Regions from separate parts of the Photobacterium damselae subsp. damselae genome, predicted to be linked through region 1. Evidence: predicted binding sites of a transcription regulator. Region 1 holds the regulator's gene; each other region holds the start of a gene.
What was found. Region 1 encodes CRP, which controls carbon source genes, mostly activating them, when cyclic AMP is high. Its sites were predicted from a motif close to TGTGANNNNNNTCACA; they were not measured.
Positions count from the first base shown of each region.

Region 2: the regulator CRP is predicted to act here: its motif matches at 4,657-4,672, upstream of gltB (glutamate synthase large subunit).
Region 3: the regulator CRP is predicted to act here: its motif matches at 7,335-7,350, upstream of nagE (N-acetylglucosamine-specific PTS transporter subunit IIBC).

Region 1 is NZ_CP146970.1:3,023,263-3,034,227, forward strand. It holds gene kefB (glutathione-regulated potassium-efflux system protein KefB) at 1-696, opposite strand, end outside; gene kefG (glutathione-regulated potassium-efflux system ancillary protein KefG) at 686-1,267, opposite strand; gene WAX86_RS13905 (ABC transporter ATP-binding protein) at 1,495-3,423, shown strand; gene WAX86_RS13910 (hydrolase) at 3,575-4,576, shown strand; gene WAX86_RS13915 (YheU family protein) at 4,617-4,832, shown strand; gene WAX86_RS13920 (phosphoribulokinase) at 4,966-5,835, shown strand; gene WAX86_RS13925 (OsmC family protein) at 5,885-6,289, opposite strand; gene crp (cAMP-activated global transcriptional regulator CRP) at 6,676-7,308, shown strand; gene WAX86_RS13935 (hypothetical protein) at 7,466-7,648, shown strand; gene WAX86_RS13940 (DUF1338 domain-containing protein) at 7,750-8,556, opposite strand; gene astD (succinylglutamate-semialdehyde dehydrogenase) at 8,587-10,050, opposite strand; gene astA (arginine N-succinyltransferase) at 10,061-10,965, opposite strand, start outside.
Region 2 is NZ_CP146970.1:564,264-575,228, forward strand. It holds gene gltB (glutamate synthase large subunit) at 1-4,452, opposite strand, end outside; gene WAX86_RS02610 (TIGR01212 family radical SAM protein) at 5,096-6,025, shown strand; gene WAX86_RS02615 (diguanylate cyclase domain-containing protein) at 6,217-8,028, shown strand; gene arcB (aerobic respiration two-component sensor histidine kinase ArcB) at 8,169-10,535, shown strand; gene arcA (two-component system response regulator ArcA) at 10,614-10,965, opposite strand, start outside.
Region 3 is NZ_CP146970.1:1,063,209-1,074,173, forward strand. It holds gene WAX86_RS04830 (inosine/guanosine kinase) at 1-52, shown strand, start outside; gene asnB (asparagine synthase B) at 130-1,800, opposite strand; gene WAX86_RS04840 (cation:proton antiporter family protein) at 2,162-3,751, opposite strand; gene WAX86_RS04845 (ROK family protein) at 4,041-5,255, opposite strand; gene nagA (N-acetylglucosamine-6-phosphate deacetylase) at 5,259-6,395, opposite strand; gene nagB (glucosamine-6-phosphate deaminase) at 6,413-7,213, opposite strand; gene nagE (N-acetylglucosamine-specific PTS transporter subunit IIBC) at 7,470-8,939, shown strand; gene WAX86_RS04865 (beta-N-acetylhexosaminidase) at 9,111-10,965, shown strand, end outside.

The sequences.
Region 1 (10,965 bases):
TACCAGCAATAACGCAGCTACGTTAAATAACTCTCGAACGCCACTTAGCACCACCCATCGAAAGAGCGGTCTTAATAAAAAATGACCACCAATAAGCAAGGTAGCGATACCACCAAACATCCATGCGAGATCAAGCCAACTTCCACCACCACCGCCGGCTAAAATAGGCAATATAGCAAGCATAGGGATCACAGCTATATCTTGAAAGAGCAACACCGCAAATCCCGCCTTGCCAGTACCACTACCTGAAAGTTGCTGCTCCTCAATCACTCGCAATGCAATGGCAGTTGAAGACAGCGCAAGTCCCATTCCCACCACGAAAGCGTCTTGCCATTGCAACTGCATTAGCCATGAGCTTGGAACCAGTAATGCCAGTAGCATCATCAATGCGGTGATCACTAAACTGGTTACTAACACTTGGCTGCCACCTAGCCCTAAAATGGGTTTTCGCATCTGCCATAATTTCTTAGGATTTAGCTCCAAACCGATAAGAAATAGCAAGAGAACAACACCAAACTCGGCAAAATGCATGACAGCATCAACATCAGAGATCAATGCCAGTCCCCAAGGGCCAATCGCGATACCTGCCAATAAATAGCCCAAAACAGACCCTAACCCCAGCCGTTGAGCTATCGGCACCGCGACGACTGCTGCCGCTAAAAAGGTCACAGAAACGGCTAAAAGATCACTGGCCATCACGATCCTCCGGCTTAATAGGAGCAATCAGTAATTCTGGATGTAACAATAACTGACGATAATACTCGCCATGCTGTTGTCGTTGCTGTTCTGGTACTTTACGAGCCCAATGCAGAACCAGCGGAGGTAACCAATACATCTGACACAAATCAGCACACAATTGAAACGGCTTTAAAATGTCATCAAGACTGCAATGGTTGTAACCTTGTGGTGTATACGCTTCTGCCGCTCCACCTGTGGTAATGACAGACAGCCAATACTTACCTTTTGTTGCTATACCATCACCATGGGCAAACCCTTTGCTGAGTACGACATCAATCCACTCTTTTAATAGTGCAGGACAAGAATACATATAGAGTGGATGTTGGAAGATAATAATATCGTGCATCTCAACTAATGCGCGTTCTTGGTGGCAATCAATAAAGAAATCAGGATAAGCAGCGTAGAGGTCATGAACGGTGACATGGGGCAGATCGGCAATATGATCAAGCATGACTTGATTGGCCACCGACTGTTGGGGATCCGGATGGGCGTAAATGACTAAAATGGTTAATTTTCCCTGATAATCCATACTATCCTTATCTGTCTTATCACGTGAACCTCTGTTTCATCATACAGAATTGTTACTAAATTTGATCAACTTATTAGCAATTAATTGGGTCTCTCACCAATAAACTTCTATTAAATTAACGAAATTAAGCCAGAACAAGAGGGAAATTTCGCCTGTTGCGGCGGTTTACGGTAGACTGCGAACAGTTTGTGTAAATTTCAGTGGAGCGGGTCTCTCCGGCACTATTCATGATTACCTTTTCAGATATGCAATTGCTGCGTGGCGGCAAAATTCTATTAGATAATGCAACAGCCACCATTCACCCAGGCGATAAAGTCGGCCTTGTGGGTAAAAATGGCTGCGGTAAATCTACCCTATTTGCGTTATTAAAAGATGAGCTGACACTCGATGCAGGCAACTGCCAATTTCCAAATAACTGGGAAATGGCATGGGTTGCTCAGGAAACACCAGCACTTGAACGCGCTGCGATTGAATACGTTATTGATGGCGATCGTGAATATCGAGATCTTGAGCGTCAACTGCAACACGCAGAAGAAGCTGGCAATGGTACTAAAGTCGCAGAACTCCACGGTAAACTCGACGCCATTGGTGGTTACAGTATTCGAGCACGAGCGGCAGAGCTTCTTGATGGCTTGGGCTTCTCTCAACAGCAGATGGAGTGGAACCTAACTCAGTTTAGTGGTGGTTGGCGTATGCGCTTAAACCTAGCCCAAGCACTGATCTGTCGCTCTGATCTTTTGCTACTTGATGAACCGACCAACCACTTAGACTTAGATGCAGTCATGTGGTTAGAAAAGTGGCTGCAAAGCTATCGTGGCACACTAGTACTGATTTCCCATGACCGTGACTTTTTAGACCCAATTGTTAACCGTATTATTCATATTGAAAATCAAACCATGAATCCTTATACGGGTAACTACTCTTCGTTTGAAAACCAGCGCGCCGAAAAGCTAGTTTTGCAACAAGCGATGTTCCAGCGTCAACAGAAACAAATGGCGCACATGCAGTCATACATCGACCGCTTCCGCTATAAAGCCAGTAAAGCGCGTCAAGCTCAGAGTCGAATTAAAGCTCTTGAACGAATGGAAAAGGTTTTACCGGCGCAATTTGATAACCCATTTACTTTTGAGTTTAGAGAGCCGGCATCACTACCTAACCCTATCTTAATGATGGATCATGTTTGTGCTGGTTATGGTGATAATGTCATTCTAGATAAAATTCGCCTTAACTTAGTCCCTGGTAGTCGTATTGGTCTGCTAGGTCGTAATGGCGCGGGTAAATCAACTTTAATTAAGATGCTAGCAGGAGAGCTCCCAGCCCTTGCCGGTGAAATGCGCTATTCACAAGGGGTTAAAATTGGTTACTTTGCCCAGCACCAACTTGAAACCCTCTATCTAGATGATAGTCCACTCCAGCACATGGTACGTTTAGCGCCCGAAGCAACCGAGCAACAACTGCGTGATTATCTAGGTAGCTTTGGTTTTAACGGGGATAAGGCACTGGAAAAAGTGGGGCCATTCTCTGGTGGTGAAAAAGCACGTTTGGTACTTGCGCTTATCGTGTGGCAAAAACCAAACTTATTGCTACTCGATGAACCGACTAACCACTTAGATTTAGATATGCGACAAGCTTTGACCATGGCGCTACAAACCTTTGAAGGTGCAATGGTTATTGTCAGTCACGACCGCTATCTACTGCGAGCCACAACTGATGACCTGTATCTGGTACATGATCATCAAGTGGTGCCTTTTGATGGTGACCTACACGATTACCATAAGTGGTTAACTGAACAACAACGTATTGAGCGTCGTGAGCTTCAAGGTAATAAGGAAGGCGATGAAGTTAAAGAACACAGCGCCGCTAACCGTAAAGAGCAAAAACGTCTTGAAGCAGAGTTCCGCAAACAAACGGCACCACTGCGTAAAGAAATTGAGAAGCTAGATAAAAAAATAGAAAAACTGTCGCAAATTATCAGTGAGGCAGAAGCCGAACTTTCTGATCCAAGTATCTATAATGCGGAAAACAAAGTGCGTTTAGCCGAACAATTGAAGCGTCAAGGCGATGCCAAAAGTGAGCTAGATGATGTGGAAATGGATTGGATGGATCGCCAAGAACAACTCGAAGCGATGGAAGCTGAATTTCGTGGTGAAAGTTAGACCATAACATCTACCAACAAAACAACATCATGCCCAGGATACTTTCTTGGGCATTTTTATGCCAATCTGACAATACCTTTGTGCAATAGATTAAGCTGTGAGTCATCTTCACGTGCTATCATTAGCTCGTCGAAATCAAGGATAAGATTTTATGATGACATTTACACCCGCCTTTGGCCTTGCTAATCCACACCTGCAAACCTTATTGCCACGGTTTATCCATCGCAACCCCCAATTCACACCAGAGATGGAACGTATTGAGACTCCTGATGAGGATTTTCTGGATATCGCATGGACAGAGTCGCCCCATAATATAGCTCCCGATAAGCCCATTTTAGTGTTATTTCATGGTTTAGAAGGCAGTATTCGCAGCCCATACGCCCATGGTTTATTGCATGCAGCGAAACGCCATGGTTGGCTTGGGGTGATGATGCATTTTCGCGGCTGCAGCCATGAACTTAATCGCCAAGACCGTTTTTACCACTCAGGGGAAACGGAAGACGCCCACTTTTTTATTCAACATCTAAAGCGCCGTTTTCCAAACCAACCTCTGCTTGCTGTTGGCATTTCTCTGGGCGGAAATATGCTAGTAAATTATCTGGCTCAAACCGGGGAAAATAGTGGTATTACCGCCGCTCAGGTAGTCTCCGCACCTCTGCAATTACAAGCATGCGCTGGCAGAATTGAGCAAGGTTTTTCTAAGGTCTATCGCAGCTATTTGTTAGGATCATTAAAAAAGCGTCTTATCGGAAAAATTGAACGTGGTGGCAATACAATGCCAGTTACTAAGCAGCAAGCCGAACAGATAACGTCACTGCGCCAATTTGATGATTTGGTCACAGCCCCCCTTCATGGGTTCCAGAATGCAGATGATTACTACCAACAGTGCAGTGGCATGCAATATCTTGCTCAAGTATCGACACCTCTGAGACTCATCCATGCGAAAGACGATCCCTTTATGACCGATGAGGTGATTCCAACCATGTCATTACCACCGCATATTGAATACACCTTATATCAACACGGTGGTCATGTTGGTTTTGTTACAGGCAGTCTCTTAAAACCTAAAATGTGGTTAGAAAAAACAATTCCAGTCTGGTTTACGGAGCAATTAGCCTTAAACAAACAATCATCGCATGGTAGTCAGGTTTAATACTATAATCTGCTAATGTTTTCTTTAGTGGCAAGTTGTAATGATTATTCCTTGGCAACAAATTGATAGTGAGACACTCACCAACTTGATTGAACATTTTGTTCTGCGAGAAGGAACCGACTATGGCGAACAAGAGTTAAGCCTTGCAGATAAAGTGGCTCATGTTCGTCAACAATTAGAACATGGTGAAGCGGTCATTGTTTTTTCTGAGCTTCATGAGACTGTTGATATTAAATTGCGCTCTCAACTTTGCTGATAGCGAAAATAAATTTCTTCTGTTATATGCGTGCTGTGGCAAATCACAGCGAAAAAAAGCCCCTCTCCTTGCATATTCCTTAACATGTTGTTAATAAATAGCCAACTATAGCAAAAGGATATGCAGGGAACTTATGTCAGCCAAACATCCCATTATCGCTGTCACTGGTTCATCAGGAGCCGGTACGACAACGACTTCAGAAGCGTTTCGTAAAATGTTTAATATGATGAACATTAAAGCGGCATGGCTTGAGGGTGATAGCTTTCACCGTTTCACCCGTCCTGAAATGGATGTCGAAATCCGTAAAGCAAAAGAACAAGGTCGACATATCAGTTATTTTGGGCCTCAAGCCAACGACTTTCCCCTACTTGAACAATTTTTTAAGCAGTATGGCGAAGATGGCTCTGGGGAGTATCGTCGTTATCTTCATACCTTTGATGAGGCGGTTCCTTATAATCAAATGCCTGGAACGTTCACCCCTAAACAACAACTGGCAGAGAACACAGATCTCCTGTTTTACGAAGGGTTACATGGCGGTGTGGTTGATGGTGATATCAATGTTGCTCAGCATGTGGATCTACTGATCGGCATGGTGCCCATTGTAAATTTAGAGTGGATTCAAAAAATAGTCCGTGACACCCGAGATCGCGGCCATTCACGAGAAGCAGTCACAGAATCTATCGTTCGCTCGATGGATGATTACCTCAATTATATCACCCCTCAGTTTTCTCGAACCCATATCAACTTTCAGCGAGTCCCCACGGTTGATACCTCAAACCCTATTAGCGCCAAAGGCATACCAACACTCGATGAAAGCTTTGTTGTAATCCGTTTCCGTGGGCTGAAAAATGTCGATTTCCCCTATTTATTGGCAATGATCCAAGGTGCCTTTATGTCTCGCCATAACACCTTAGTTGTACCTGGCGGTAAAATGGGATTTGCGATGGAATTGATCATGCGACCACTATTACAGCAGTTGATCGAAAAAGGAAAAATAGGCTAAAGAAAACCGTATGGCGAGATAAAGATTCTCGCCATAGTTATAACAAAGCTTATGCAGCAACCACTTGGTAGGAGTGAGTCAACTCAACGCCTTTACCTAGCATCAAGCAGACAGAGCAGTATTTTTCTAGAGAATTAGCTACAGTTTGAGCGACTAATGCTTCATCAAGATCAACGCCTGTCACCACAAAATGTAAGTTAGCTTGTGTAAAAAGACGAGGCGCTTGTTCACGACGAGTCGCTGAAATTTGAGCCTCACAAGCTGTAATTTTTTGTCCTGCTGATTTTAATCCTTCAACCACATCAACAGAACTGCAACCACCTGCTGCCATTAAGACTAATTCCATTGGACTTGGCGCTTTATCACCACCATTACCATCCATCACAACACTATGGCCTGAGCTTGATTGACCTAAGAACGTCATCCCTTCAACCCATTTCACTCGTGACTGCATCTTTGACTCCATTTTCAGACAGAATATACGTTTTAAACCTCATTCTTGATGATAAAACAGCAGGTGTAAACCTCTAAATTTAAGCCAGCGTCGCAAAATGAAGTATGACTTGTAGCACACTTTCAACCAAAGTTTTGTGATGAAATATTAAGCAATTTATAATTAACTGCTAACGGTGTGATCATGTGCACACTTATGAGTACAAAATGAGCGACTCCGTTAGATTAATATCAAGAAAAACCCAAAGAAAAAGGATACACTCTGTAACTATTCAAAGAAGCTTGCAAATTGCAGCGATATGAATACCCTGTCAACGAGTAGTCCTTTGGCCCTTAGACTTAAAAGGAATGCGTTGTTAGGCAACAAATGCAGAGGAAGTTATAAATATGGTTCCAGGTAAACCTCAAACAGATCCAACTCTTGAGTGGTTTCTTTCCCATTGCCACATTCACAAGTACCCGTCAAAGAGCACTTTGATTCACGCGGGTGAGAAAGCAGAAACTCTCTACTACATTGTGAAAGGTTCTGTTGCGGTGTTAATCAAGGATGAAGAAGGCAAGGAGATGATCCTGTCTTACCTAAACCAAGGTGACTTTATTGGTGAGCTAGGCTTATTTGAAGAAGGTCAAGAGCGTACTGCATGGGTTCGTGCTAAAACCCCATGTGAAGTTGCTGAGATCTCTTTCAAAAAGTTCCGCCAACTAATTCAAGTGAACCCAGATATCTTAATGCGTCTTTCAGCGCAAATGGCTCGTCGTCTACAAGTGACTAGCCAAAAAGTGGGTGACCTTGCATTCCTTGACGTAACAGGTCGCATCGCTCAGACATTGCTAAACTTGGCTAAACAGCCAGATGCAATGACTCACCCAGACGGTATGCAGATTAAGATCACTCGTCAAGAAATCGGCCAAATCGTTGGTTGTTCTCGTGAAACAGTGGGTCGTATTCTGAAAATGCTAGAAGAGCAGAATCTAATCTCTGCTCACGGTAAGACCATCGTTGTATACGGTACTCGTTAAGCTTTATAGCTCACGAGATACAAAAAAAACCGCATATTCTACTATGCGGTTTTTTTGTGCCTAAATAGCCACCACTGTCACAGACTCTTCACTTGCAGCAAAGAAAAGTTTTGCTACAGTTAATGCGAACCAATAATTTAAGCATTGAGTGTGATATATGGATATTGAACGCTTCACCGACCATGGACAGAGTCCGGCAACCGCCATCATTATGGATCTTCCTGCTACTGTAGAAATGACAGGATTTACTTCCCGTCGCTATCTTCTCTCTCAGCAACCGCCGCAAGCTCGATCATTTAGCGAAGAAACGCCTTATTGGGCAACCCCTCTTGAACGCTAATATTAATTAACTTCAGTCCAAATGATTTAGGTACGGAAAACGCCACCGCACCTAAATCATACTCAGTCGTCCAAATACTACCAACCTAAGCTAATACCTCATCAATTCTCATTACTTTGGTAAGTGCTTTCAAAAATACGATTGGCTGAAGCTTCTACAAATCCAGAAAAGAGATCGCCATTTGCCATCGGATATCGTTTAGCAAACTCATAAAAACCACCCGGTATTAGCTGCTTCCCATCGCTAAACTCCACCATAACTTTATCTGCCATGGTTGAAGATTGCTCCAACATTAATGCAGCACTACCTTTTACTGCGCCACCAGCTTGGTTAATCGCAAAACCATTGTGAGTCAGATAATGATTCACTTCCGCCACTTCAGTAAATTGCTCCAGTGGATTAATACTGACGGTAAAATGATTAGCGCCAAAACCATGGGCCGCTACCCAAGCTGCATATTCACTCTCTTGAGCTAACATTTGATATTCTTGATAACTCAACGTCCACGGTCTTCCTTGGGATAAAAACATTGAGTTAGAAAAATAGCCATGGGGAACTTGGTCTAACAGTTTGCGTACCAACAGTTGTAATTGGCTAGAACACTGCCCTAACTGGAGCTCACTAATAAAAACCTTGGGCAAAACTGGATTTGGATGTTCAAAGTGCTCAGCATACAGTTTCTTTTCCTCAAACTTATACTGACCTTTTGGCTCATATCCTACCGCGATAAAAGCTGCAGCTACCCGATCTAACCCGCAACGAGGCAAGTTATAGGTGCGCAAAGCAATATGATCGTTCATCAGAGGATCATCTTCTGTCAGCAACTGCTGAACTTTCTCAGCAGAAGGACATAACCGGGTAATGTAATCTTGCCACAACTGGGAAAATAACAATTGGGCTCGCTCCATATCGACTCCTTGATATCACTTGGATTCTATTTAAGGTAGCACAATTCCGGGAAGTAACTGCTCAGGCAATTCGACATCATCCCCTTCAACGGAGGCCATCGGGTAGGCGCAATAATCCGCGGCATAATATGCACTCGGACGTAAATTGCCAGAGGCACCAAGCCCACCAAATGGAGCACTGCCACTGGCTCCGGTTAATGGTCGATTACGATTAACAATACCGGCTCGAATATTGGCAACAAAGTAGTCCCACTGCCCATCATCCAGTGAAATCAATCCAGCAGATAAGCCATATCGAGTTTGATTGGCCAATTCGACCGCTTGCTCAAAACTGCTGTAGCGAATCACTTGCAGTAAAGGGCCAAAGTACTCTTCATCTGGAAGCGTAACTAACTTAGTTACATCCAAAATAGCAGGGGTAATAATGGCCCCTTTTCCTCGCTTAGCCGCTAGGAGTACCTCAGCACCTAACGTGGCTAAATATGCTTGAGCCGATAGTATTTTATCTGCAGCCCCACTTGATATTTGCGGCCCCATAAAAGGTTGCTCAGCGGAAAATGGGTCACCAACATGCAGTTGTTGGGTCACATTAACCAGTTGTTCAAGTAAAGCATCACCTTTATCACCAATAGGGAGATACAGTCGACGGGCACAAGTACAGCGCTGACCTGCACTCAAAAATGCTGACTGCACTATGGTATAAACGGTTGCATTAATATCATCACTGCACAAGTCAGTTACAATCAGTGGGTTATTACCTCCCATCTCCAACGCGAGCATTTTCTCTGGTTGTCCCGCTAATTGCTGATGAAGTAAATGGCCAGTTTGCGCACTACCCGTAAAAAGTAACCCATCAATCAGTGGAGATTGGGCTAGAGCTTCTCCAGTTGCTCGGCCACCTTGAACTAAGTTAATTACGCCATCAGGTAATCCAGCTTGCTGCCATAATTTCATTGTGACTTCTGCGGTTTTTGGCGTCAGATCTGAAGGTTTAAACACCACCGTATTGCCAGCTAAAAGTGCTGGAATAATATGACCATTTGGCAGATGACCGGGAAAGTTATAAGGCCCAAACACGGCCATTACACCAAGAGGTCGGTGGCGTAACACCATAGTGTTGTTCCCTTGTTGTTGTCGAGAAAGCCCAGTTCTCTCTTGATAAGCTCGTACCGAAATGGCCGCCTTCCCCACCATTGCACTGACTTCAGTTTTGGTTTCCCATAACGGCTTACCAGTTTCTTCAGCGATGGTGTAAGCGAGCTGCTCTTGATGTTCGGTAATCAATTGAGCAAAGCGTTCAACATAAGCTCGTCGCTCAGAAAAGTCTCGGTTACGCCATGTTAACCAAGCAACCCTTGCCGCTTCAATGGCTTGATGAACTTGCTCGTAAGTGGCTTCATTTCCTTGCCATATTGCTTGTTCAGTATAAGGATTGAGAGAAATATGAGTCTCTCCCTGCCCTGCTATCCATTGTCCTGCAATCCATTGACTCATTGTCGCCTCCTTAAGTTAGCGCAACAAAGCGAATACTGTTTCCTGTCGTAACCCGCAAAGCGTCAGCAACTTGCTGAGATAACACCACGGTTTGGTTTTCCTCATCAAATGATAGAGGTGCGGCAACGGCTCGGAAATCTTTACATGAGGTATTACTGATAAGATACTGGCGGCGCAAACTAGGCTCACCAATTTTCACTTTTGCCCGTTGCGAGTGACGTACCGATTCAATATTACGAACATCACATTCAACGGTAGGTCCTGCATCAAAAATATCGACATAACCTCGATTACAAAACCCCTCTTGTTCTAAAAGTTTTAAGGCTGGAAGCGTTTGAGGATGAACTTGGCCTATCACCGCTTGGGCCTCAGGGCTAAGTAAATTGACATAAATAGGCAGTTTGGGCATCAGATCGGCAATAAACCCTTTCTTACCAATCCCCGTTAAATAATCAGCTTGAGTAAAATCTATTGAAAAAAAGTGTTCTTTAAGCCAGTGCCAAAATGGTGAGTTCCCATGCTCATCAGAAACACCTCGCATCTCAGCAAATACCACCTCAGAAAACCGTTCAGGATATTCTGCCATCAACATAAAACGCGCTTTTGATAACAGCCGACCATTCAAACCTTGGCGCCACTCATTACGCAAAAAGAGCGTACAAAGCTCGCTGTTTCCTGTGTAGTTATTACCAAAAGTCAGTACTTTCACCACATTGTGCACATTGAGTTTACGCGATGAATGCACCACTTTGCTGATGTGATAAGAATAGAACGGAACGTCTAAACCAATGGCCGCCTCAATCCCTGTTGTCCCAGCGATTTCTCCCGTTTCACTGTCTTCTGCCACCATCAAATAACCTTCACTACAAGGTTGGGTGACTCTCTTATTGAAACTGCGTACTGAATTATCAATTC
Region 2 (10,965 bases), 780 kb from region 1:
CTGCTGTAGATTGTGATCGAAGTTTGATAAGAAGAGCTCGGCAACTGAACTTCCTGTGTATGCGACATGTTTTGTTAACATATCCAGTAATAGAGCTTTATCTTCATCATCAAGTGGATCGAGATCGACAAGTTCTGCGTTGAGCTTACTATCAAAATCACCGTACTGATCCCAAACATACGCAACACCACCGCTCATACCTGCGGCAAAGTTACGACCTGTTTGACCTAAAATAAGAGCGATGCCTCCTGTCATATACTCACAGCCGTGATCGCCAATACCTTCAACCACTACTTTTGCACCTGAGTTACGAACACAGAAACGCTCACCGGCCATACCACGAATATAAGATTCTCCTGAAGTTGCGCCGTAGAAACAGACGTTACCAACGACAATATTATCTTCAGCAATAATGGATGACTGCTGGTTTGGATAGAGAACTAATGTTCCCCCTGATAAACCTTTACCCCAGTAATCATTGGCATCACCTTCAACGGTAAACTTAACTCCTTTGGCCAGGAATGCTCCAAAGCTTTGGCCTGCTGAACCATTAAATTTAACGTTTAGTGGCTGTGGTAGTCCCTGATCTTTATAGATTTTAGAGATCTCATTTGACAGCATGGTGCCAGTACTGCGATCGGTATTGATAATCGCTAATTCAGCTTCGACTGCTTTGCCTTCATACAGCGCAGGAGCTGCCAGTTCAATTAACTGTCTATCTAGAACATGTTCTAAGTTATGTTGCTGCTGCTTTTGGTTGTAGATACCGTCATCAGCACGTGCTGCTTCATTAAATAGAATTGGGCTTAAATCTAGATTTTGATACTTCCAATGGTCGATATTGTGGCGAACTTTCAGCTTATTAACTTGACCTACCATCTCATCAATAGTGCTAAAGCCGAGCTCTGCCATAATTTCACGTAGACCTTGTGCCATATATTGGAAGAAGGTCACCACATCTTCTACACGACCATCAAAGCGCTCACGTAAGGTTTTATTTTGCGTTGCGATACCAACCGGACATGTATTCTTATGACACTTACGCATCATGATACAGCCTTCAACCACAAGCGCTGCAGTCGCTACGCCCCATTCTTCTGCGCCAAGTAGAGTTGCAATGGCCAAATCACGAGGTGTTTTCATCTGCCCATCGGCCTGTACAACAATACGATTACGGAGACCGTTTTTCAGTAGTGTTTGGTGGGTTTCGGCAAGGCCCAGTTCCCATGGCAAACCAGTATGACGAATGGATGAGATAGGAGAGGCGCCTGTGCCACCGTCAAATCCAGCAATCAGCACGACATCGGCTTTGGCTTTAGCCACACCAGAGGCAATGGTTCCGACACCCGCTTCCGAGACCAATTTTACGTTTACCCGGCTACGACGGTTGGCGTTTTTGAGGTCATAAATGAGCTGTGCCAAATCTTCGATTGAGTAAATGTCATGGTGTGGCGGTGGTGAAATAAGGCCAACCCCTGGTGTTGAATGGCGAGTCGCTCCAATCCAATCATCAACTTTATCCCCAGGCAGCTGACCGCCTTCACCAGGTTTCGCTCCTTGCGCCATTTTAATCTGTAGTTCATCGGCATTGGTGAGGTAGTAAGAAGTTACACCAAAACGACCTGACGCTACCTGTTTGATAGCAGAGCGTTCCCAATCGCCATTTTCATTTGGCTCAAAACGGATTGGGTCTTCACCACCTTCACCGGAGTTTGATTTTGCTCCAATTCGGTTCATTGCCACGGCAAGGGTTGAGTGGGCCTCATATGAGATTGAACCGAAACTCATAGCACCTGTTGCAAAGCGTTTTAGGATACTTTCGATTGGCTCAACGTTTTCAATCGCAATAGCACCTGCCGGATTTTTAATAAAATCGAGCTGGCTTCGAAGTGTAACTGCGTTATCCCCTTGGGCATCAACCGCATTGGCGTATTGCTTAAATTGTTGATAGTCCTTGTTGCGGGTGGATTGCTGCAGTAATGAAATAGTTTCTGGGTTAAACAGATGTTTTTCACCACGCTGTTTCCACTGATACACCCCACCGACATCAAGCATTTGGATTGGAATTTCACGGGTAGGGTAGCCGACACGATGGCGTACTACCACTTCTCGTGCAATGTCATCTAGGGTTAGACCTTCGATACGAGAAACCGTACCAGTAAAGTATTTATCAACCACAGCTTTGCTGATCCCTAATGCTTCAAAAATTTGAGCACCGTGGTATGACTGAAGAGTGGAAATCCCCATTTTAGAGAAGATTTTTAATAGGCCGCCATTCACGCCTTTACGGTAGTTATTAAATAACTCTTCTGTGGTTTTTTCACGATCTAGCTTACCTTTGCGTTGCAGATCAACAATGGTTTCAGTCACCAAATAAGGGTTGATGGCACTAGCACCATAACCGACAAGCGTTGCAAAATGGTGGGTTTCACGGGCATCACCAGTTTCGACAACAATGTCACATTTTGCTCGAAGACCTTTACGGATCAAGTGGTGATGTACAGCACCTACTGCTAGCATGGCCGGAATTGCCGCATGGTTTGAGTTGACCGCACGGTCCGTTAAGATGATGATCGAATAACCGTCAATCACTGCATCTTCTGAATATTGGCAAATACGTTTTAGTGCGCGCTCAAGTTTGCCGGGTTCGCCGCTAGCGCGAAATACAATATCTAATGTTTTGGCTTGGAGGTGCTCGTTATCAATTGCGCGCAATTTTTCTAGCTCAGCATTTGAGAGTACCGGACTTTCAAGCTCAACCTTGCGACAGTGCTGAGGGGTTTCAATCAGTAAGTTTTGATCTTTACCAATATAGGTATTAAGCGACATCACCATACGCTCACGAATCGGATCGATTGGTGGGTTAGTCACCTGAGCAAAGAGCTGCTTAAAATAGTTGGCAAGATGCTGTGATTGATGAGATAGAACGGCTACTGGCCAATCTGCTCCCATCGAACCTAAAGGCTCATAACCTGTGCTGGCAAGAGGTACAATAATTTCATCGACTTCTTCGCTGCTCACACCAAAGGCTTGCTGATGATGCAGCAGACGTTCTGGGGTTGGCTGGTGATGCATGTTATCGGCATCAGGCAGTTTCTTTAGACTAAGAAGATTGTTCTTCACCCATTCTTGATAAGGTTGAGCTTGAGCTATGCTATCTTTAACTTCTTCATCAGAAATAATACGACCTTGTTCTAGATCGGCAACAAAGATACGACCGGGTTGGAGGCGTCCTCTAAATTGAATATTTTCAGGTTCAATTTCAACAACACCAGATTCTGACGCCATAATTAAGAAGTCATCTTTTGTTACTGTATAACGTGACGGACGAAGACCATTTCGATCCAGTGTTGCCCCCACTTGTACCCCATCGGTAAAGCACACTGATGCCGGACCGTCCCACGGCTCCATAACGTTGGCATGATATTGATAGAACGCGCGGCGCTTAGGATCCATCTCTTTGTTTTCTTGCCAAGCTTCAGGGATCAGCATCATAAGAGCATGTGGCAAAGTACGCCCTGATAACACTAATAGTTCTAGCGCCATATCAAAATTAGAGGAATCTGAACTGCCTTCTTGGCAAATAGGCAGTAGCATACTTATTTCTTGTGGGCTAAATAGCTCAGATTCTAAAATAGCTTCACGGGCTTTCATCCAGTTTAGGTTACCGCGAACCGTATTAATTTCACCATTGTGGGCAATATAACGGAACGGCTGAGCTAAACGCCATTTTGGAAATGTGTTAGTAGAAAAGCGCGAATGAACCAGAGCGAGAGCCGTCACCATAGCTGGATTTTGCAAATCTAAAAAGTATTGTGGTACCTGCTCTGTAGTTAACTGGCCTTTGTATACAAGCGTTTTATAAGACATGGAGTTGATGTAAAAATCGTCTCCAATATTCGAAACACTCTCAAGGCAGACTCGAACGGTATAGTTACGCAGCACATACAGTTTACGTTCTAATACTTCAGATTTTAGGTTGGCACCGCCAGTAATAAAGACATGTTCAAACTGAGGCTCAGTACTTAATGGATCCTCTCCAATCATGGAATTATCAACAGGAAGCACTCGGTAACCGATAATTTCAAGGTCGAGTCGTTTGGCATTACGCTCTAAGATATCTCGGCATTGTTGGCGTTTGTGTTCATCTTTAGGAAATAGAACAACACCCACACCATATTGGTCAAAAGAGGGCAGTTTAATCCCTTGCTTTACCGACTCTTCTAATAAAAATTCATGAGGTTTTTGCAGTAAAATACCCGCACCATCACCACTGCAGGGATCGCACCCTTGACCACCGCGATGCTCCATTCGAGCAAGCATATCAAGAGCTTGAGTGACTATTTGATGAGATTTTCGGTTTTTCAGATGGGCGACGAAGCCGATACCACAAGCATCATGTTCCATTTCAGGCACGTACATGCCCTGAGTACTACGCTCTTGATCCGTCATAGATACATCCTTCCAGTTATCGCAAGCCTTATCCTATGGCTTGATTTTCCCTAATCTTATTGTGGTCTTATGTAAGACGATGTGGACATCATGTCCCGTGGTTACATAAGCGTGTTTGCTGTGGGAGAAAATAAAGTTCTATAGCAAACGATATGTTGGGTGTGTGCGATGAAATACGCAAAAACACTGCTTACACCCGAGTTAAGTGATAGATATCACTATTAAACGCCCAATTTATGTCAAAAATGTTGCTTATATTTTGCGCGCAAGTGTAACTATCCTACAGTTTTGATACATTAATTACCAATAGAAATTAACATGATTTGTTGGGAATGCCAGCACTTTGGGTTGCTTTTCAACGAATAATGCCAGAGCGACCCTCTCTCTTTTTACTATCTTCTTGTTTTTATTGATATGGGAAAAAAGAATTCTCAATAACTGCGAGTTTTTAAAATGTTAAAGTTATTTATGTTGTTGTTTTTTAATTACTAAGTCGAATCATGTTATTTTTTAACCGAAATTATCAGGTAAATTCGGCGTTTTCTTGTTTTCACACAAAGAACCACGGTTAAAGTGTGCTAATTTGTGCGGTTCATTAGAGCTCTAGCTCTGTTCTTATTTTTGCTATTTATCAGGTAACACCATGCAATTGCACGAGCGAGTTAATACTTTTGGTCAGGATTTACAGCGTCGCTATGGCGAAAAGGTTCATAAGCTGACTCTACATGGCGGTTTTAGTTGCCCAAACCGTGATGGCACAATTGGACGTGGTGGTTGTACATTTTGTAATGTAGCTTCTTTTGCAGATGAAAAAGCGCAATTTTTACCGATTCATGAGCAGTTGACTCAACGTGCCGGTGAGGTAAATAGGGCCAAGAAATATTTAGCGTATTTTCAGGCATACACCAGCACTTACGCTGAAGTACAAACATTGAAAAAAATGTATGAAGAAGCCCTGCAAGCAGCTGATATTGTCGGTTTATGTGTTGGAACTCGTCCTGATTGCGTACCTGATGCTGTTCTCGATTTACTTGCGGGGTATCGCGAGCAAGGCTATGAAATTTGGTTAGAATTGGGGCTACAAACGGCCAATGATAAAACCTTAAAACGTATCAACCGGGGTCATGACTTTGCCTGTTATGCCGAGATCACGCGTCGTGCCCGTGCATTAGGAATTAAAGTCTGTACTCATTTAATCGTGGGTTTACCGGGTGATACAAAGCAAGATAATTTAGAAACGATTAAGCGCGTGGTAGAAGTGGGCGTGGATGGGATTAAATTGCATCCGCTCCATTTGGTCGAAGGCAGTAAGCTTGGGCAAGCTTGGAAAGTAGGCCGAATTGAAGAAGTTAGTCTTGAGCAATACAGCGATATCGCCTCGGAAATGATCCGTTTAACGCCACCGGATGTGGTTTATCACCGTGTATCGGCTAGTGCTCGAAAACCGACTCTATTAGCGCCTTCTTGGTGTGAAACTCGTTGGTTAGTGATGACTGAGATTTGGCGAAACTTAGAACAGTTTGGTGCTCAAGGTAGTGGGGTTGGCGCTCCTTTTGTCTACCAAAAGCCATAGTAATGTATAGGTGTTTGCGCATTTTATAAAATATTAAGTGAGATTGTTTAAATCTCCTTTGGTATAGAGGCCGTTATTGTATAATGGCCTCTAAATTAAGGAAGTTGGTAGCGCAATTGTGCTTTTTCACGATGGTTTAGGAATTGGCTAATTTGAATTTTTTGGTTTAAATAATCACAGTAGGCGTAGTTTTGGGGCGATATTTACTTCTTTTAACAGCACTGGTCAGTCTCGTTCTTGCCACTATGAGCTTTCTTTTAACCGATGAAACCATGGCTGAGTTTGCGACTTTAATTGTTGTTTTCTGTATTGTTTTCGGTGGGGTATTTGTCCTGCTATTGATCTATAGTATTGACTCTCTCTCTCTTGAAAAAACCCATCAAATATTGGCCAAAATGCCATTCCCTGTCGCTTTAGTACGACTAAAAGATGGCCAATTACTCTATTGCAATAAAGCGTGCCGGGAATTACTAAGCATTCGAAAAATTGGCGACTCTTATCTCTATCCTGAATATATATCTTCTGCGACCGTATGTGATTTTCTACAAACTTTTCACGGGCAAAACTCATTTCAACAATGGTCTGAAAGTGTGCCAATGCCTGGTAATAAGTCATTATCGCTTGATATTACGGGTAAACGAATTCGTTATCATTGGTATCCAACCTGGATGCTTTTTATTTCCAAAACACCACAAAATAATAGTTCCGAAAATCAGTTAGCCCAAGAGCAATTGATGTTTCAAAGTGTGTTGAACTCTCTTTCTGAGTTGGTCTATTTCCAAGACCCTCAAGGTCGAATTATGGGCTCAAATAAGGCCTTTGATCGCTTCTGGCAAGGAAGAATTGAAGAGGGGGTCTTAGACTATCAGCAAGATCATGAGCATAGTCTGGGAACCAATTCGATCCATTGGTGGACTACAAACCCTGAAGGTTCCAGTCGTTTACTTGAAACTAACCAAACTTCTCTGATTAATGCTAAAGGAGATGTGATGGGGACGCTTAATATTAGTCATGACGTAACTGAGTGGCATGAAATGCAAGAGAGTTTACGAACTGAAATTGAGCGCCGGGAAGAGACGGAACAAACCTTAGCCCAACAAAATAATTTATTAGATACCATTATTAACTCCAGTACCGATCCGATTGGTTTAGTTAATCAGTATTGGGTTTATATCGGTTGTAATGAGTTATTTGCCCAGTCGCTCGGTTACACCAAAGAAACCTTGTTGGGTAAAAGTGCTGAAGAGGTTATTTCCTCCGATAAATGGGAGATGTTCCGCCAAAGTGATCGCGAAGTGATGGAGTTAGGCCGCTCGACAAAAACCGAAGATTGCGTATTAAAAAATGATGGCACATTAGTCTGGTATGAAGTGCAGAAGTCTCCTTTTATTGATCCTACCGATGGTGCTCGTGGCATGTTGATTATTGCCCGTGATGTCACTGAACGAAAAAAAGCGGAGCAACAGTTGGCCGATGCGATCATGGAACTTCAGGCATTAAGCTTTATTGATGGCCTAACACGTATCGCAAACCGCCGTAGCTTTGATGATAGCTTGCATCGTATGTGGCACAGTCATATTCGTTTGCAACAACCCTTAACGTTAATTTTCTGTGATATTGATTATTTCAAAGCATTTAATGACAGCTATGGACATCAAATCGGAGATACTGTGTTAAGAGAAGTGGCTACTGTCTTAAGCTCGGTTATTCAGCGTGAAACGGACGAAGTGGCTCGTTATGGTGGGGAAGAGTTTGCGATTTTATTACCGACTACCGATAGCAAGGGCGGCGAATATGTGGCGAAGAAATTGCAAAAGGCATTAGCACTACGTGCCAAAGAAGCGCCTTTTTGTGACATTCCAACTACGTTAACCTTAAGTATCGGTATTACAACGGTTATTCCTCAACCTAATGAGGGATTCCAACACTTCTTAGAGCAGGCCGATAAAGCACTATATCAAGCAAAGGCCGCAGGGCGTAATTGTTATCGACATTTCCAGTAAGTACCGTATTGAAAAGCTCAGGTTGATTCCTGAGCTTTTTTTTGACTTTTTTAACTGAAACAATCATTTCCTAAGGTTTCAGTATATTATGGTGTTATTGGAAAAAGTTCTCTCTGACTGTTAAGTAATGGTATTCATTGATGAAGCAAATCAAAGTATTAGCCCAGTTTTATGTCGACTTGCTGGTTAAATTAGGGATAGTAAGATTCAGTTTATTGTTAGCGTTAGGTTTGGTTGCGCTGGCTATTTTAGTACAAGTGGGTGTGACTTTAGTCCTACATGGCGAGGTGCGAGATGTTGATATTGCCCGCTCGGTTGCCTTTGGTTTATTAATCACCCCTTGGGCAGTCTATTTTCTTTCTGTGGTCGTTGAGCAACTAGAAGATTCGCGCCAGAGGTTATCTAAGCTCGTCACTAAACTGGAAGAGATGCGTTCGCGAGATATGCAGTTAAATAAACAACTGCAAGAGAACATTACCAAACTTAATCAAGAAATCGATGAACGCCAAAAAGCGGAAGAAGCTCGTGAATTGGCGATGGAAGACTTAGAAAATGAAGTTTACCATCGTGAAAAGGCACAATTAGAACTGGCAGAACAGAGTGCGTTGCTGCGCTCGTTTTTGGATGCTTCACCTGATTTGATTTATTACCGAAATGAGAAAAATCAGTTTTCTGGCTGTAATCGGGCAATGTCTGAATTGGTCGGTAAAAGTGAAAAAGAGCTGGTTGGTCTTACTCCTTGGGATGTCTATAATCCTGAGTTGGCGACCAAAATAGCCAAAACTGATCAGCGAGTATTTGATGAAGATGTCTCTCTAACTTACGAGCAATGGTTGGAGTATCCAGATGGACGAAAGGCGGTATTTGAACTGCGTAAGGTTCCTTTTTATAGTCGCAGTGGTCGTCGTTTAGGTCTGATGGGCTTTGGTCGTGATATCACCGAACGTAAACGTTATGAAGAGGCCCAAGAGAAAGCCAGTCGAGATAAGACCTCATTTATTTCTACTATAAGCCATGAATTGCGAACCCCATTAAATGGTATTGTTGGCTTAAGTCGAATGTTGCTTGAAAGCGAGTTAACTGAAGATCAGCGTAATTACCTCCGCACTATTCATATCAGTGCGATAACGTTAGGGAACATTTTTAACGATATTATTGATCTGGATAAGTCTGATCGCCGCCGATTAGAATTATTACCCAAGCCTCTAGATTTGCCTGAGTTTATTACTGAAATTGGTAATATCTCAGCATTAATGGCCGAGCAAAAAGGGTTGCGGTTCGACTTAGAGCAATTGACGCAACTGCCGAAAATGATTGAGGTAGATGGCACGCGTTTACGTCAAGTACTGTGGAATTTAATGGGTAATGCCACCAAATTCACTAAACAGGGAGGCGTTATCTTATCGGTCAGCTGTGAGGTTGAAGCCGATCAAGCTCATATCCAATTTGAAGTGGAAGACAGTGGTATTGGTATTCCTGCCGGGGAGCTGGATAATATTTTTGCGATGTATTATCAGGTTCAACAGGGAGATGATAATTTACATGCGGTTGGAACGGGTATTGGTTTGGCCGTTTCGCGTCAGTTAGTGCAATTGATGAATGGTGATATTACAGTGAGCTCTGAAGAGGGAGAAGGCAGTACTTTTACCGTTAATATTACTGTTCCAATCTTAGCTTGTAATACGGTTTCTGCTGAAGAAGATGAAGAGCTACCCTCTGTGCCACAATTGGGTTTGAATATTTTCATGGTAGAAGATATAGAGCTTAATGTGACGGTGGCAAAATCGCTACTTGAAAGTTTAGGCCACCATGTAACCGTTGCTATGCGTGGTGATGAAGCTCTTGAGATGTTTGATCCTGAAGAGTACGACTTAGTATTATTGGATATTCAGCTACCTGATATGACGGGGTTTGAAATTGCTCAAACACTGCGTGAGCGGTATCAGCACCTGCCAGCTTTAGTTGCGTTAACTGCGAATGTCATCAAAGATAAGAGTGAGTATTTAGAGCAAGGAATGGATGAAGCTTTAAGTAAGCCACTGAGTGTTAAAGCCATTACTGAGGTGATTCAACGTTTGGTCTTAACCTGTTCGTTAGATGATGAACAAGAAGAAGCGTTACCATTTAGTGCTAATTCTCAGGATCAGATGTATGAACAATTACTGGATTTAGAGATGCTGAGCTCTTATGTTGAGATTGTAGGGCCAAAACCAGTATTAGACAGTATTGCGATGTTTGAAGAGATGATGCCGGGATATTTGGAAATATTGGATTCGAATATGATGGCAAAAGATCAAGACGGCATAAAATTTGAGGCCCATAAGATCAAAGGGGCGGCAGGCTCTATTGGTTTAAAACACATTCAACAAGTTGCCCAGATGGCGCAATCTCCTGAATTGCCAACTTGGTGGGAAAATATAAATGACTGGGTTGATGAGATTAAATATGGTTACCAAGATGATTTAAAAGTATTAAAAGCTTGGTTAGCTCAGTACGAAAAACAATAATTTATTTGATAATTCCGCGACAAAAAAGGCTTCCATCCGGAAGCCTTTTTACTTTGTAGCATCAAGAATAATCAAAGATTAATCTTGTTCTAAGTCGCCGCAGAAACGGTAACCTTCACCGTGAATCGTGGCAATGATTTCTGGCGTATCAGAAATAGATTCAAAGTGCTTACGAATACGACGAATGGTTACGTCAACAGTACGATCGTGTGGTTTAAGCTCACGACCTGTCATCTTCTTCAGAAGATCTGCACGCGTTTGGATCTTGCCTGGGTTTTCACAGAAGTGCAGTAGAGCACGGAACTCTGAACGAGGCAGTTTAAATTGATCACCGCTTGGGCTAACAAGTGAACGGCTGTTGATTTCTAAAGACCAGCCGTTAAAGCTGTAACGCTCAACAAGCTTTTTGTCTTCAACCGGCATACCTTGA
Region 3 (10,965 bases), 1.3 Mb from region 1:
TGGCTTACCAGAGCGTGAAGATAGCCTAGAGGAAGCATACTGGGAGCGTTAATCGCTTTTTATGTATTGCTAAATAAAAAAACCGCCATCATTAATATGGCGGTTTTTTTGTCTATTACTTTTTACTGGTTACTTTTTATAAGCATCACAGTGAACGGCTGCAACGGCACGACCAGATGGGTCCGCGGCATTTTTAAAGCTCTCATCCCACTCAATGGCTTTTGCGCTTGAACAGGCAATAGATGGACCACCTGGTACACAATGTGCCGCACTTTCTAGCGGGAATAGCTCCTCAAAAATCTCACGGTATGCATACGCTTCTTTGGTTGTTGGTGTATTGTATGGGAAGCGGAATTTTGCCGTTTCCATTTGCTGATCGGTAACTTTTTCTTCAGCAACAGCTTTGAGGGTATCAATCCAGTTATAACCTACACCATCTGAGAACTGCTCTTTTTGACGCCATGCGACAGATTCTGGTAAATAATGACCGAAACACTCACGGATAATGTGTTTTTCAATCTTACCGTTACCGCACATTTTATCTTGTGGGTTAATGCTCATTGCCACTTCCAAGAACTCTTTATCTAGGAATGGTACACGAGCTTCAATACCCCAAGCGGCCATCGATTTGTTTGCGCGAGCACAGTCGAACATATTTAGTGCAAGCAGCTTGCGAACTGTCTCTTCGTGGAACTCTTTAGCGTTAGGCGCTTTATGGAAGTATAAGTAACCACCAAAGACTTCATCAGCACCTTCGCCAGAGAGTACCATCTTAATACCCATAGCTCGAATTTTACGAGACATAAGATACATAGGTGTTGATGCTCGAATGGTTGTTACATCATAAGTTTCAATGTGATAAATAACATCACGGATAGCATCTAGGCCTTCTTGAACTGTGTATGTCAGCTCATGGTGTACCGTACCAATATGATCGGCAACAACTTTTGCCGCTTTCAGATCGGGTGCTCCTTCTAGACCAATAGCAAATGAGTGTAGGGTTGGCCACCAAGCTTGTGATTGCTCATCATCTTCGATACGGCGAGCAGCAAACTTTTTCGTAATTGCTGAGATAACCGATGAATCAAGGCCACCAGAAAGTAGTACACCATAAGGAACATCGGTCATCAACTGACGTTTTACTGCGCTTTCAAGGGCGTCTGCCAATTTTTGTTTGTCTGTTACCGCATCTTTTACGGCATCAAACTCCATCCAATCACGCTTGTAATAGCGAACAGGTTCACCTTTTTTACTCCATAGGAAGTGACCTGGAGGAAATTCACTGATGGTTTTACACACAGGAACTAACGCTTTCATCTCTGAAGCTACATAGTAGTTACCGTGTTCATCATAGCCTTGATAAAGTGGAATAATACCAATATGGTCACGGCCAATCAGATACGCATCTTGCTCTGCATCATAAAGAATAAAACCAAAAATACCGTTTAAATAATCCAGTAGCTCAGGCCCTTTTTCTTTGTATAGTGCCAAAATGATTTCGCAATCAGATTCGGTTTGGAACGGGTAATCAGGCGCAAATTCAGCACGTAATTCTTTGTGGTTATAAATCTCACCGTTAACAGCAAGAGCATGAGTTTTGTCTTGGTTATAAAGTGGCTGTTCGCCGCTGTTAAGATCGACAATGGCTAAACGTTCATGGACTAAGATGGCTCGATCTGATGAGTAAATACCTGACCAATCAGGACCACGGTGACGCATTTTTTTTGACATTTCTAACGCTGTTGTACGCAGTGCAGAAGAATCACTTTTAATATCAAGAATACCGAATATAGAACACATACTACTTACCACTCCAAAAAACTTTTAATGACTATCCATAAATCTTGGTGTTCGCGAGTTGCCTATTTACCACGCTAACTTATGCTGCTTCGTTTGATTATGCATCGGGTTAGAGTTTGGGTACATAGACGATTTGGCCAAATTCTCGTCGCTCCCTTGTTGTTTTCTAAAATTGCGTATTCGGTAAAAAAATGCAATGAAAAATCTGAAATATTTTAAACTATAGCCTTGTCGTTAAATATTATTCGATTATTTTTAATATAACTGAATATTTTTCAGTGAAAGCTGTTTTTTGACCATAAAAAGGAAAGCGGCAATAAGAATATTGCCGCTTGAGTTGATTTGAGATGTTGCTCAGAAATTAAGGTATGCGTTGAATTTGAGGGTCTAAATGCTCACATACGTGACGAGCAAATCCACTTCCGGCTTCACTGTAAATGTTAAATGCAGCGTCAACGCCTTGCTCGATTAGCCATTGTTCATCTTCACTGTATTTGGCAATTGCGGCAATTTGACCTTGATAATCACGCAAGCGAATCTGCTCAAGGGCAAAAGTATTGGCTTGACTGTTTGGCATAGCTAATAAAATAAGGTCTATATTGCGACGTTTAATAACGCGAGCCCAAAAATCGGGGTCGGTTGCATCACCACAAATAACATTTCGGCCTTCTTGTTTGTGTTGCTCGGCAGAATCTTCTCGGGTTTCAACTCCAATTACTTGATGACCATAGCGTTCGGTGAGTTCATCATAAGCACCTGAGCCTATGCGTCCCATACCTAAAATCATAATGCGAGCAGAGCCTAAATCGATAAGCTTATCGCCAGAGTTGAGTTGTTCTGGAGCGAACTCTTTTAGCCAACGGGATGATTGACTGTAAATTTTGTGTCCCGCACTGGTTACAGTTGCTGCAACTAAAAACGAGAGAGAAACGGCAATGGCAATCGCTACTAAGAAATTGCCTGGCAACCATCCTAATTTATAAGCGACACCACCGACAATTAAGCCAAATTCACTGTAGTTAAATAGGGTAAGAGTGCCTAACAGTGAGGTTCGGACTCGGAAACGGAAGAGATGGAAAACAAGATAATACAAAATGCCTTTTAATGGCAAAATGAGCATCAACACCAATGCCATTAATAAGCCATCAATGGTTGGGGTTTCGGCCAGGCCAATATTTAAGAAGAAGCAAACCAGCAAGATTTCTTTAATATTAAAGAGTGATTTTGATAATTCAGACGCTTTTGGATGACTGGCGAGCATCATACCGAGAATCAGAGCCCCCAGATCCGGTTTCATACCAACAGATTCAAACAGACCGGCTCCGGCAACAAGGGCTAAGAAAATACCATAAAGCACCAACATTTCACCGTGACCTGCTTTATCTAAGATTCGGTAAAATAGAGGGCGTAGAAGGGGAAGTGCAAAGAGGCCTAACGCTGTGATTTCAGGCATTTTCCCGGTAGAGGCTGTTAAGAAAACGACGGCAAAGATATCTTGCATAACCAGCACCCCAATGGCTAAAGTACCATAGGTTGCGTTGAGTTCACCTTTTTCTTGTAAGGCTTTAATGGCAAAAACAGTACTTGAGAATGAGAGTGCAAAGCCCATTAGAGCCAGTTGTCCCATATCAAGGCCAGCTAACATATTTAGACCAAGTAACTGAAGCCCTTTCAGACATAGAGTAAAGAGCAGTGTTGACAGCAGATTATGTAAGGTTGCGCCTCCCCAGATCTCTTTTGCCAGTAAGTTTTTGACATCCAATTTTAAGCCGATGGTAAATAAAAGTAAGGTTACGCCTAAATCGGCAAATGTGGTTAACGCATCGGTAGAGTGGTAGCCAAAACTATTAAGAAAAAAGCCAGCAATAAGAAAGCCAACCAGCGGTGGAAGTTTGCAGCGAAGTGCAATAAAGCCAGCTACAAAAGCGGTAATAATAAAAACGATTTCCATATCTCGGTAATCTTTCCTTTATTTTGTACTCAAAAATATATCCAAGCTTCTCTCAAGACAGTATGTGTTGGAGAAGTCATAACTCAATTTACAGATATATGATGACTTGATGTGTGAGATATTTTGCAACATGCTCATTTAAAATAATCGAGCAAAATAACCTCTAGTTGTTTGTCATTATATGCTAAGAAAATAGAAAGTTACGTTGAGTATATCAAAAAGGGGAGACTGTGATGAGCCTCCCCTTAAAATGCAATGTAACCGATTATTACGGTTTCGTTGCTGCTTTTTAATCTTCTAACAAACGTTGCAGTAGAACACCGTTTAGCATTGCGCGCTTGATCATTGAAAATGCGCCTATTGTTGGTTGGCTATAAAGCTCAGAGGTAACAATAGGAAGATCTTTGTTAAATGTAGAAAGTGACTGCGTTTCAACACAGCGACGAATCGCAGGGAAAACAATGTCTTTAGCTTGGGTAATGTTGCCTGCTAGAACAATTTTTTGCGGATTAAATAGGTTGACCGTCATTGCCAGTGCTTTACCTAATTGGTTTCCTACTTTTGTGAGGGCTTGAACAGCCAGTTCATCCCCTTTGTTAGCTGCCATACAGATAGCTGGCATAGTAAGCTCTTCTAGCTCCTGAAGAGTGCTTGGATAACCTTGGTCAAGCAGTTCTTGAACGTGTCGAATTACGGCAGGATCGGCTGCTACTGTTTCTAAACAACCAAAATTGCCGCATTGGCATTTATCACCTAATGGATCAATTTGGATATGACCAATTTCACCAACGTTACGGTTATGGCCTAAAAAAACCTGACCATTAACAATAATTCCTGCGCCCGTACCGTGATGCATGCTGACTAAGATTGAGTCTTTACAGTCGCGGCTTGCGCCAAAGTAATGTTCAGCAAGAGCTAGGCCTCGAATATCATTACCAACAAAACAAGAAACACCAAATTTTTCATTGATGATATCTGCTAAAGGAAAATGATCGACTTCGATATGAGGCATGTATTCGATTACGCCAGTTTCCGGATCAATAAGACCTGGAAGAGTAATGCCAAATGCCACAAGTTCTTTGATAACATTTTGATTTTCTGCAATAAATTGACGAATGTGATTAATTAAACCATCAGTCAACTCTTGCTGGTTGGAGTATTGAAAACGATGCGAATCGCTCACAATATGTTTACCACTTAAGTCAAAAATCGTGAGTTCGATATAAGTTCGTCCAAGACGGATTGCTACCGAATGGAAAGGAGTTGACTCAGTAGTAAGAGAAATTGCGCGTCTACCACCTGTAGAAGCTTGTTGCGCGACCTCTTTAATAAGGCCGCGCTCAAGCAGTTGGCGGGTAATTTTAGTAACACTTGCAGGAGCAAGCTGACTTACATCAGCAACCTGAATGCGTGATATAGGGCCTTGTAAGTCGATAAGTCTGTAAACAGCGGCACTATTTAGCTGTTTTACTAGATCTACATTACCAATTTGTCCGCCTGTCATATTTTAATTCTGCTCGTATTCACCATTAACAACTGTCGCCTGGACGTTGTAATCGCGATCGAACACAGTTAGGTTTGCAACCATACCTTGTTTAACAGCACCAAGTTTCTTGTCTACGCCAATTGCGCGAGCAGGATACAAGGTAGCCATACGAATCGCTTCGTCCAGGGCGATACCCACATGCTCAACACAATTTTGTACTGCTTCTATCATTGTCAGTGCTGAGCCGCCTAGTGTGCCATTTTCATCAACACACTTGCCGTCTCTGTAATATACTTTCTTACCGACAAAAATAAAGTGATCCATGTTAGCACCTGCCGGGGCTGTGGCGTCGGTCACTAAAACTAACTTTTCACCCTTCATTTTATGGGCCATACGGATGTTTGCATAATCCACATGGAAACCATCAGCAATGATACCTGTGTATACTTCAGGGGTATCATAAATAGCACCGACCATACCTGGCTCACGACCTGCAATAGGTGTCATTGCGTTAAATAGGTGAGTGGCAAAGGTAATACCAGAGGCAAAGCCTTTACGAGCTTCGACATAAGTTGCGTTAGTGTGACCTGCTGAAACAACAACACCCGCTTCAACCAGTTTTTGGATATGAGCGTGGTCGTTTTGCTCAGGCGCCAGTGTTACTTTGGTAACAACATCCGCATTTTCACAAATGGTATTGATCATGGCATCGTCAGAAGTACGAATGTAATCAATATTGTGAATACCTTTTTTCATCACGTTTAGGTATGGACCTTCAAGGTGTAGACCTAGTGATTGGTTTTGGTATTTTGCTTCGTAGTCGCGTTGAGCTTTAATAGCCGCTTTCATATCTTCATCAGATGAAGTGATAAGCGTAGGAAGGAAGCTGGTACAGCCTGATTTGATGTTTGCGCGGTGCATTGTGTGAATCGTATCAGCGTTGATTTCATCGTTGAACATCACACCGCCACAACCATTAAGTTGGACGTCAATAAAACCTGGAGTTAGGTTAGCACCGTTTAGGTCAATAGTTTTGATATCTTGTGGAAGTTCTGCAACAGGGCAAACAGCATGAATGTTCACGCCGTCAACAATGACGGCGTGGTTATTCAGCACATCGCTACCTGTGAAGATTCGACAATTGGTAAGCGCGTACATGAACAGTTCCTTTATTTTTACATGTGGTTAATGTTTTCAGCTTCTAGCTCTTGGAAATATTTAACCGTTTTAACTTTAAGTTCTTGAGTTGCAGGCTCATCACATACAATCAGTGATTTTGGATGCAGCTGTAGAGCTGAGATAGTCCATAGGTGGTTAACACAACCTTCAACAGCAGCTTCTAGTGCTTGTGCTTTGTTGTGACCTGTAACCAAAATCATGATCTCTTCAGAATCAAGCAGTGTACCCACACCAATAGTTAGAGAGTATTTAGGTACTTGATTAATATCGCCATCGAAGAAACGAGAGTTAGCGATACGAGTATCATGAGTTAATGTTTTGATACGAGTACGAGAAGATAGAGACGATGCTGGCTCGTTAAATGCGATATGACCGTCGTTACCTACGCCACCCATGAATAGGTTGATTCTACCGTAAGATTTGATTTTGTCTTCATAACGTTGACATTCAGCAACATGATCCGCTGCATTACCATCAAGAAGATTGATATTTTCTTCTTGAATATCAATATGATTGAAGAAGTTGTTGTACATAAAGCTACGGTATGATTCTGGGTGATCAGAAGGCATGCCTACGTACTCGTCCATGTTGAAAGTAACAACATGCTTGAAACTTACTTCGCCCGCTTCATAAAGCTCAATAAGACGTTTGTAAGTCGCTAGTGGTGTACCACCAGTCGGTAGACCTAGTACAAATGGACGCTCAGCTGTTGGCTGGAATTTATTAATACGATCAGCAATATAGCGAGCAGACCACAAACCTACATCTTTTGCGTTATCTAGCGGGATAAGTCTCACGGTGACACCTCATACAGAATAATTAAAACAGGGAAATCATAGCGGCATATCGCCTTTGTTTCGAATGATAAAATAAGTTTTATGATCGAGCTAGCAAAATCGCTCAGATATTGCCAACTCTGGTGATAAAGATCACAAATGAGGACGTTTTAATTTGCGGGGCGAAATTAAATTCTTAAACTGCAAATGACTTAATCGGATAGCAAAAAAAAGTTATCAAATATCGAATCTAAGAAAACCATAGGGGGAACTAAGGGTGAACATTCTTGGATATTTTCAAAAAGTAGGTAAGGCGCTAATGGTGCCAGTAGCAGTACTTCCAGCTGCTGCGATCTTAATGGGTATTGGTTACTGGATTGACCCAACAGGTTGGGGTTCAAACAGTGCAATCGCTGCGTTCTTAATTAAAGCTGGTGCGGCAATTATCGACAACATGTCGGTACTGTTTGCTGTCGGTGTTGCTTACGGTATGTCAAAAGATAAAGACGGTGCAGCTGCACTTTCTGGTTTCGTTGGCTTCCTAGTGGTAACAACGCTTCTAGCTCCTGGCGCAGTAGCACAGATTCAGGGTATCGACCCAAGTGCAGTACCTGCGGCATTCTCTAAAATTAACAACCAGTTTGTTGGTATCCTAGTTGGTATCGTATCTGCTGAACTTTACAACCGTTTCTCTGATGTTCAATTGCACAAAGCATTGGCATTCTTCAGCGGTAAGCGTTTAGTTCCAATCCTAACTTCGGTTGCAGGTATTGTGATTGCTGGCGTACTGATGTTTGTATGGCCTTCTATCTACGGTGGTCTAGTACACTTTGGTGAAACTATCCAAGGTATGGGCTCTGTTGGTGCTGGTATCTACGCATTCTTTAACCGTCTACTTATCCCTGTTGGTCTACACCACGCACTAAACTCTGTATTCTGGTTTGACGTTGCAGGTATTAACGATATTCCTAACTTCCTAAGCGGTAAAGGTGTTCCTGGCGTAACAGGTATGTACCAAGCTGGTTTCTTCCCTGTGATGATGTTCGGTCTACCAGGTGCGGCTCTAGCTATGTACCACACAGCTAAGCTTAAGAACAAAGAGCGTGTAGCATCTCTACTTCTAGCTGCTGGTTTTGCATCATTCTTCACAGGTGTTACTGAGCCTCTAGAATTTGCATTCATGTTCCTTGCACCTGTACTTTACGTAATTCACGCAGTACTAACTGGTCTATCTGTTTACATTGCAGCATCAATGCAGTGGATTGCAGGCTTCGGTTTCTCTGCAGGTCTAGTTGATATGGTTCTATCAAGCCGTAACCCACTAGCGGTACAGTGGTACATGCTAATTATCCAAGGCATCGGCTTCTTCTGTATCTACTACGTAGTGTTCCGTTTTGCTATCGTTAAGTTCAACCTTAAGACTCCAGGTCGTGAAGATGACGAAGCTGAAGAGACTTCAGGTGCAGCGGCTGCAGAAACTGGTGAATTAGCTAAGCAATACATCAAAGCTCTTGGTGGTCGTGACAACCTAGAAAACATCGATGCTTGTATCACACGTCTACGTTTGACTCTTAAAGATTCAAGCCTAGCGGATGAGAAAACGCTAAAAGCATTAGGTGCAATGGGTGTAGTTAAACTAGGTACTAACAACCTACAGGTTATCCTAGGCCCTCTAGCTGAAATCGTTGCTGGTGAGATGAAGAAAGTCTCTCCTGCAGAAGACCTATCTTCTGTAAAACTGCCTTAATTACTTAAGTTCTTTAAGTAACAAACTGTAACACCGTAAAACTTTAATAAACCGGCCTCTCTCATAATTTCTTAAGCGAAATGAGAGGCCGGGATTTTGAGTACCTTATTTTCAGTACTCGGTTTAGATTTCCCTAAATTATTAGGGGCTCGGGAGACAAGGAAACATATCATGACTCTAAAATTATCTGCGTTAGCTTCTGTTATCGCTCTTGCGGTAACTGGATGTGCTTCACAAGGAACAAATGATCAAGCTGTAGTTAATAACCTAGCGAATAATCTAGAAGTTAATTACAAGGTAGTAACGAACCATGGTGCTGACAACGGTCTACAATGTCAAAACCTAGGCGCAGAATGGGCTTCTTGTGACCTAATTAACCTTACTCTTGTTAATAATGGCCCTGAAGTAACAAGCAAAGATTGGAAAATCTATTTCCACAGCATCCGCCAAATTTTGGATGTACAAAACGATCAATTTAAGATCACTCACGTAACTGGTGACCTACATACACTAGAGCCAACCGAGAAATTCGATGGTTTTGCTGAAGGTGAAACGGTTGTGATCCCATACGTGGGTGAATACTGGACTCTGTTTGAAAATGATTACATGCCACGCGCTTATGTTGCAGCAGGCAAAGCAGAGCCAAAAACAATTAAAAGTACTGACACTGAAAATCCAGCAGATTACTTAAGCCCAATTGATGGTGATAATTGGAAACGTGTACCTGCTGATAACAACACGCTAGCTACTGCGCAGTCTCGTTTTGATAAAAATAACGATGTACAGCTACTTGCTAAAGAAGAAATTGCAGGCACTATCGTTCCAACTCCATTGAGCACTAAGCTAACGGGTAAAACGGTATCACTAACAAATGGTATTGCGATTGATAACTCGGCGTTATCTGGCGATATGCTAAATGCAGTAAAAGCACGTTTAACCATGCTTGGTGTGAACAGCAACGGTTCATACCCAGTTAAAGTAGAATTAGCACCTAAGCACTTTGCAAAAGCAAACCAAGTATCTGGCGCATATCAATTAGATGTTACGCCAAAAGGAGCCACTATCCTTGGTTTCGATAAAGAGGGTGCGTTCTACGGTATGCAATCTCTGATGTCTCTAATGAGCACAGGTACACAAAACGAAATTCCTACTCTAAAAGTTGTGGATGCACCTCGTTTTGATTACCGTGGCATCATGGTTGATGTAGGCCGTAACTTCCACAGTAAAGAAGCGATTCTTCGTACTCTGGATCAGATGGCTGCCTACAAGATGAACAAACTTCACATGCACTTATCTGATGATGAAGGTTGGCGTCTAGAAATTCCTGGTCTTCCTGAGCTAACCGATATTGGTGCGAAGCGCTGTCATGATCTTTCTGAAACATCGTGTTTGCTTCCTCAGTTAGGTTCTGGTCCTGAAGCAAATAACTTCGGTTCTGGCTTCTACAGCAAGCAAGATTACCTAGATATCTTGAAATATGCGAAAGCTCGCGGTATCGAAGTGATTCCTGAAATCGACATGCCAGCACACGCTCGTGCTGCTGTTGTGGCAATGGAAGCGCGTTATAACCGTTTAGCGGCTGATGGTGATATGGAAGCGGCGAACGAGTACCGTTTGATGGATCCTCAAGATACTTCAAATGTAACAACGGTTCAGTTCTACGATAAGCGCAGCTTTATCAACCCATGTATGGATTCATCGATGAACTTCGTGAACAAGGTGATTTCAGAAGTGGCTGCGATGCACCAAGAAGCAGGTATGCCTCTAACAACATGGCACTTTGGTGGTGACGAAGCGAAAAATATCAAGCAAGGTGCGGGTTTCCAAGATCTTAACGCTGGCGATAAGGTGGCATGGAAAGGCAACATCGATATGTCTGCTGAAAACAAGCCATTTGAAAAATCACCAATGTGTAAGAAGCTAGTGGACAGCGGTGAAGTAGCTGATTATGCACATTTACCAAGCCACTTTGCTGAGAAAGTAAGTGAAGTTGTTAATAGTAAAGGCATTCCACACTTCCAAGCAT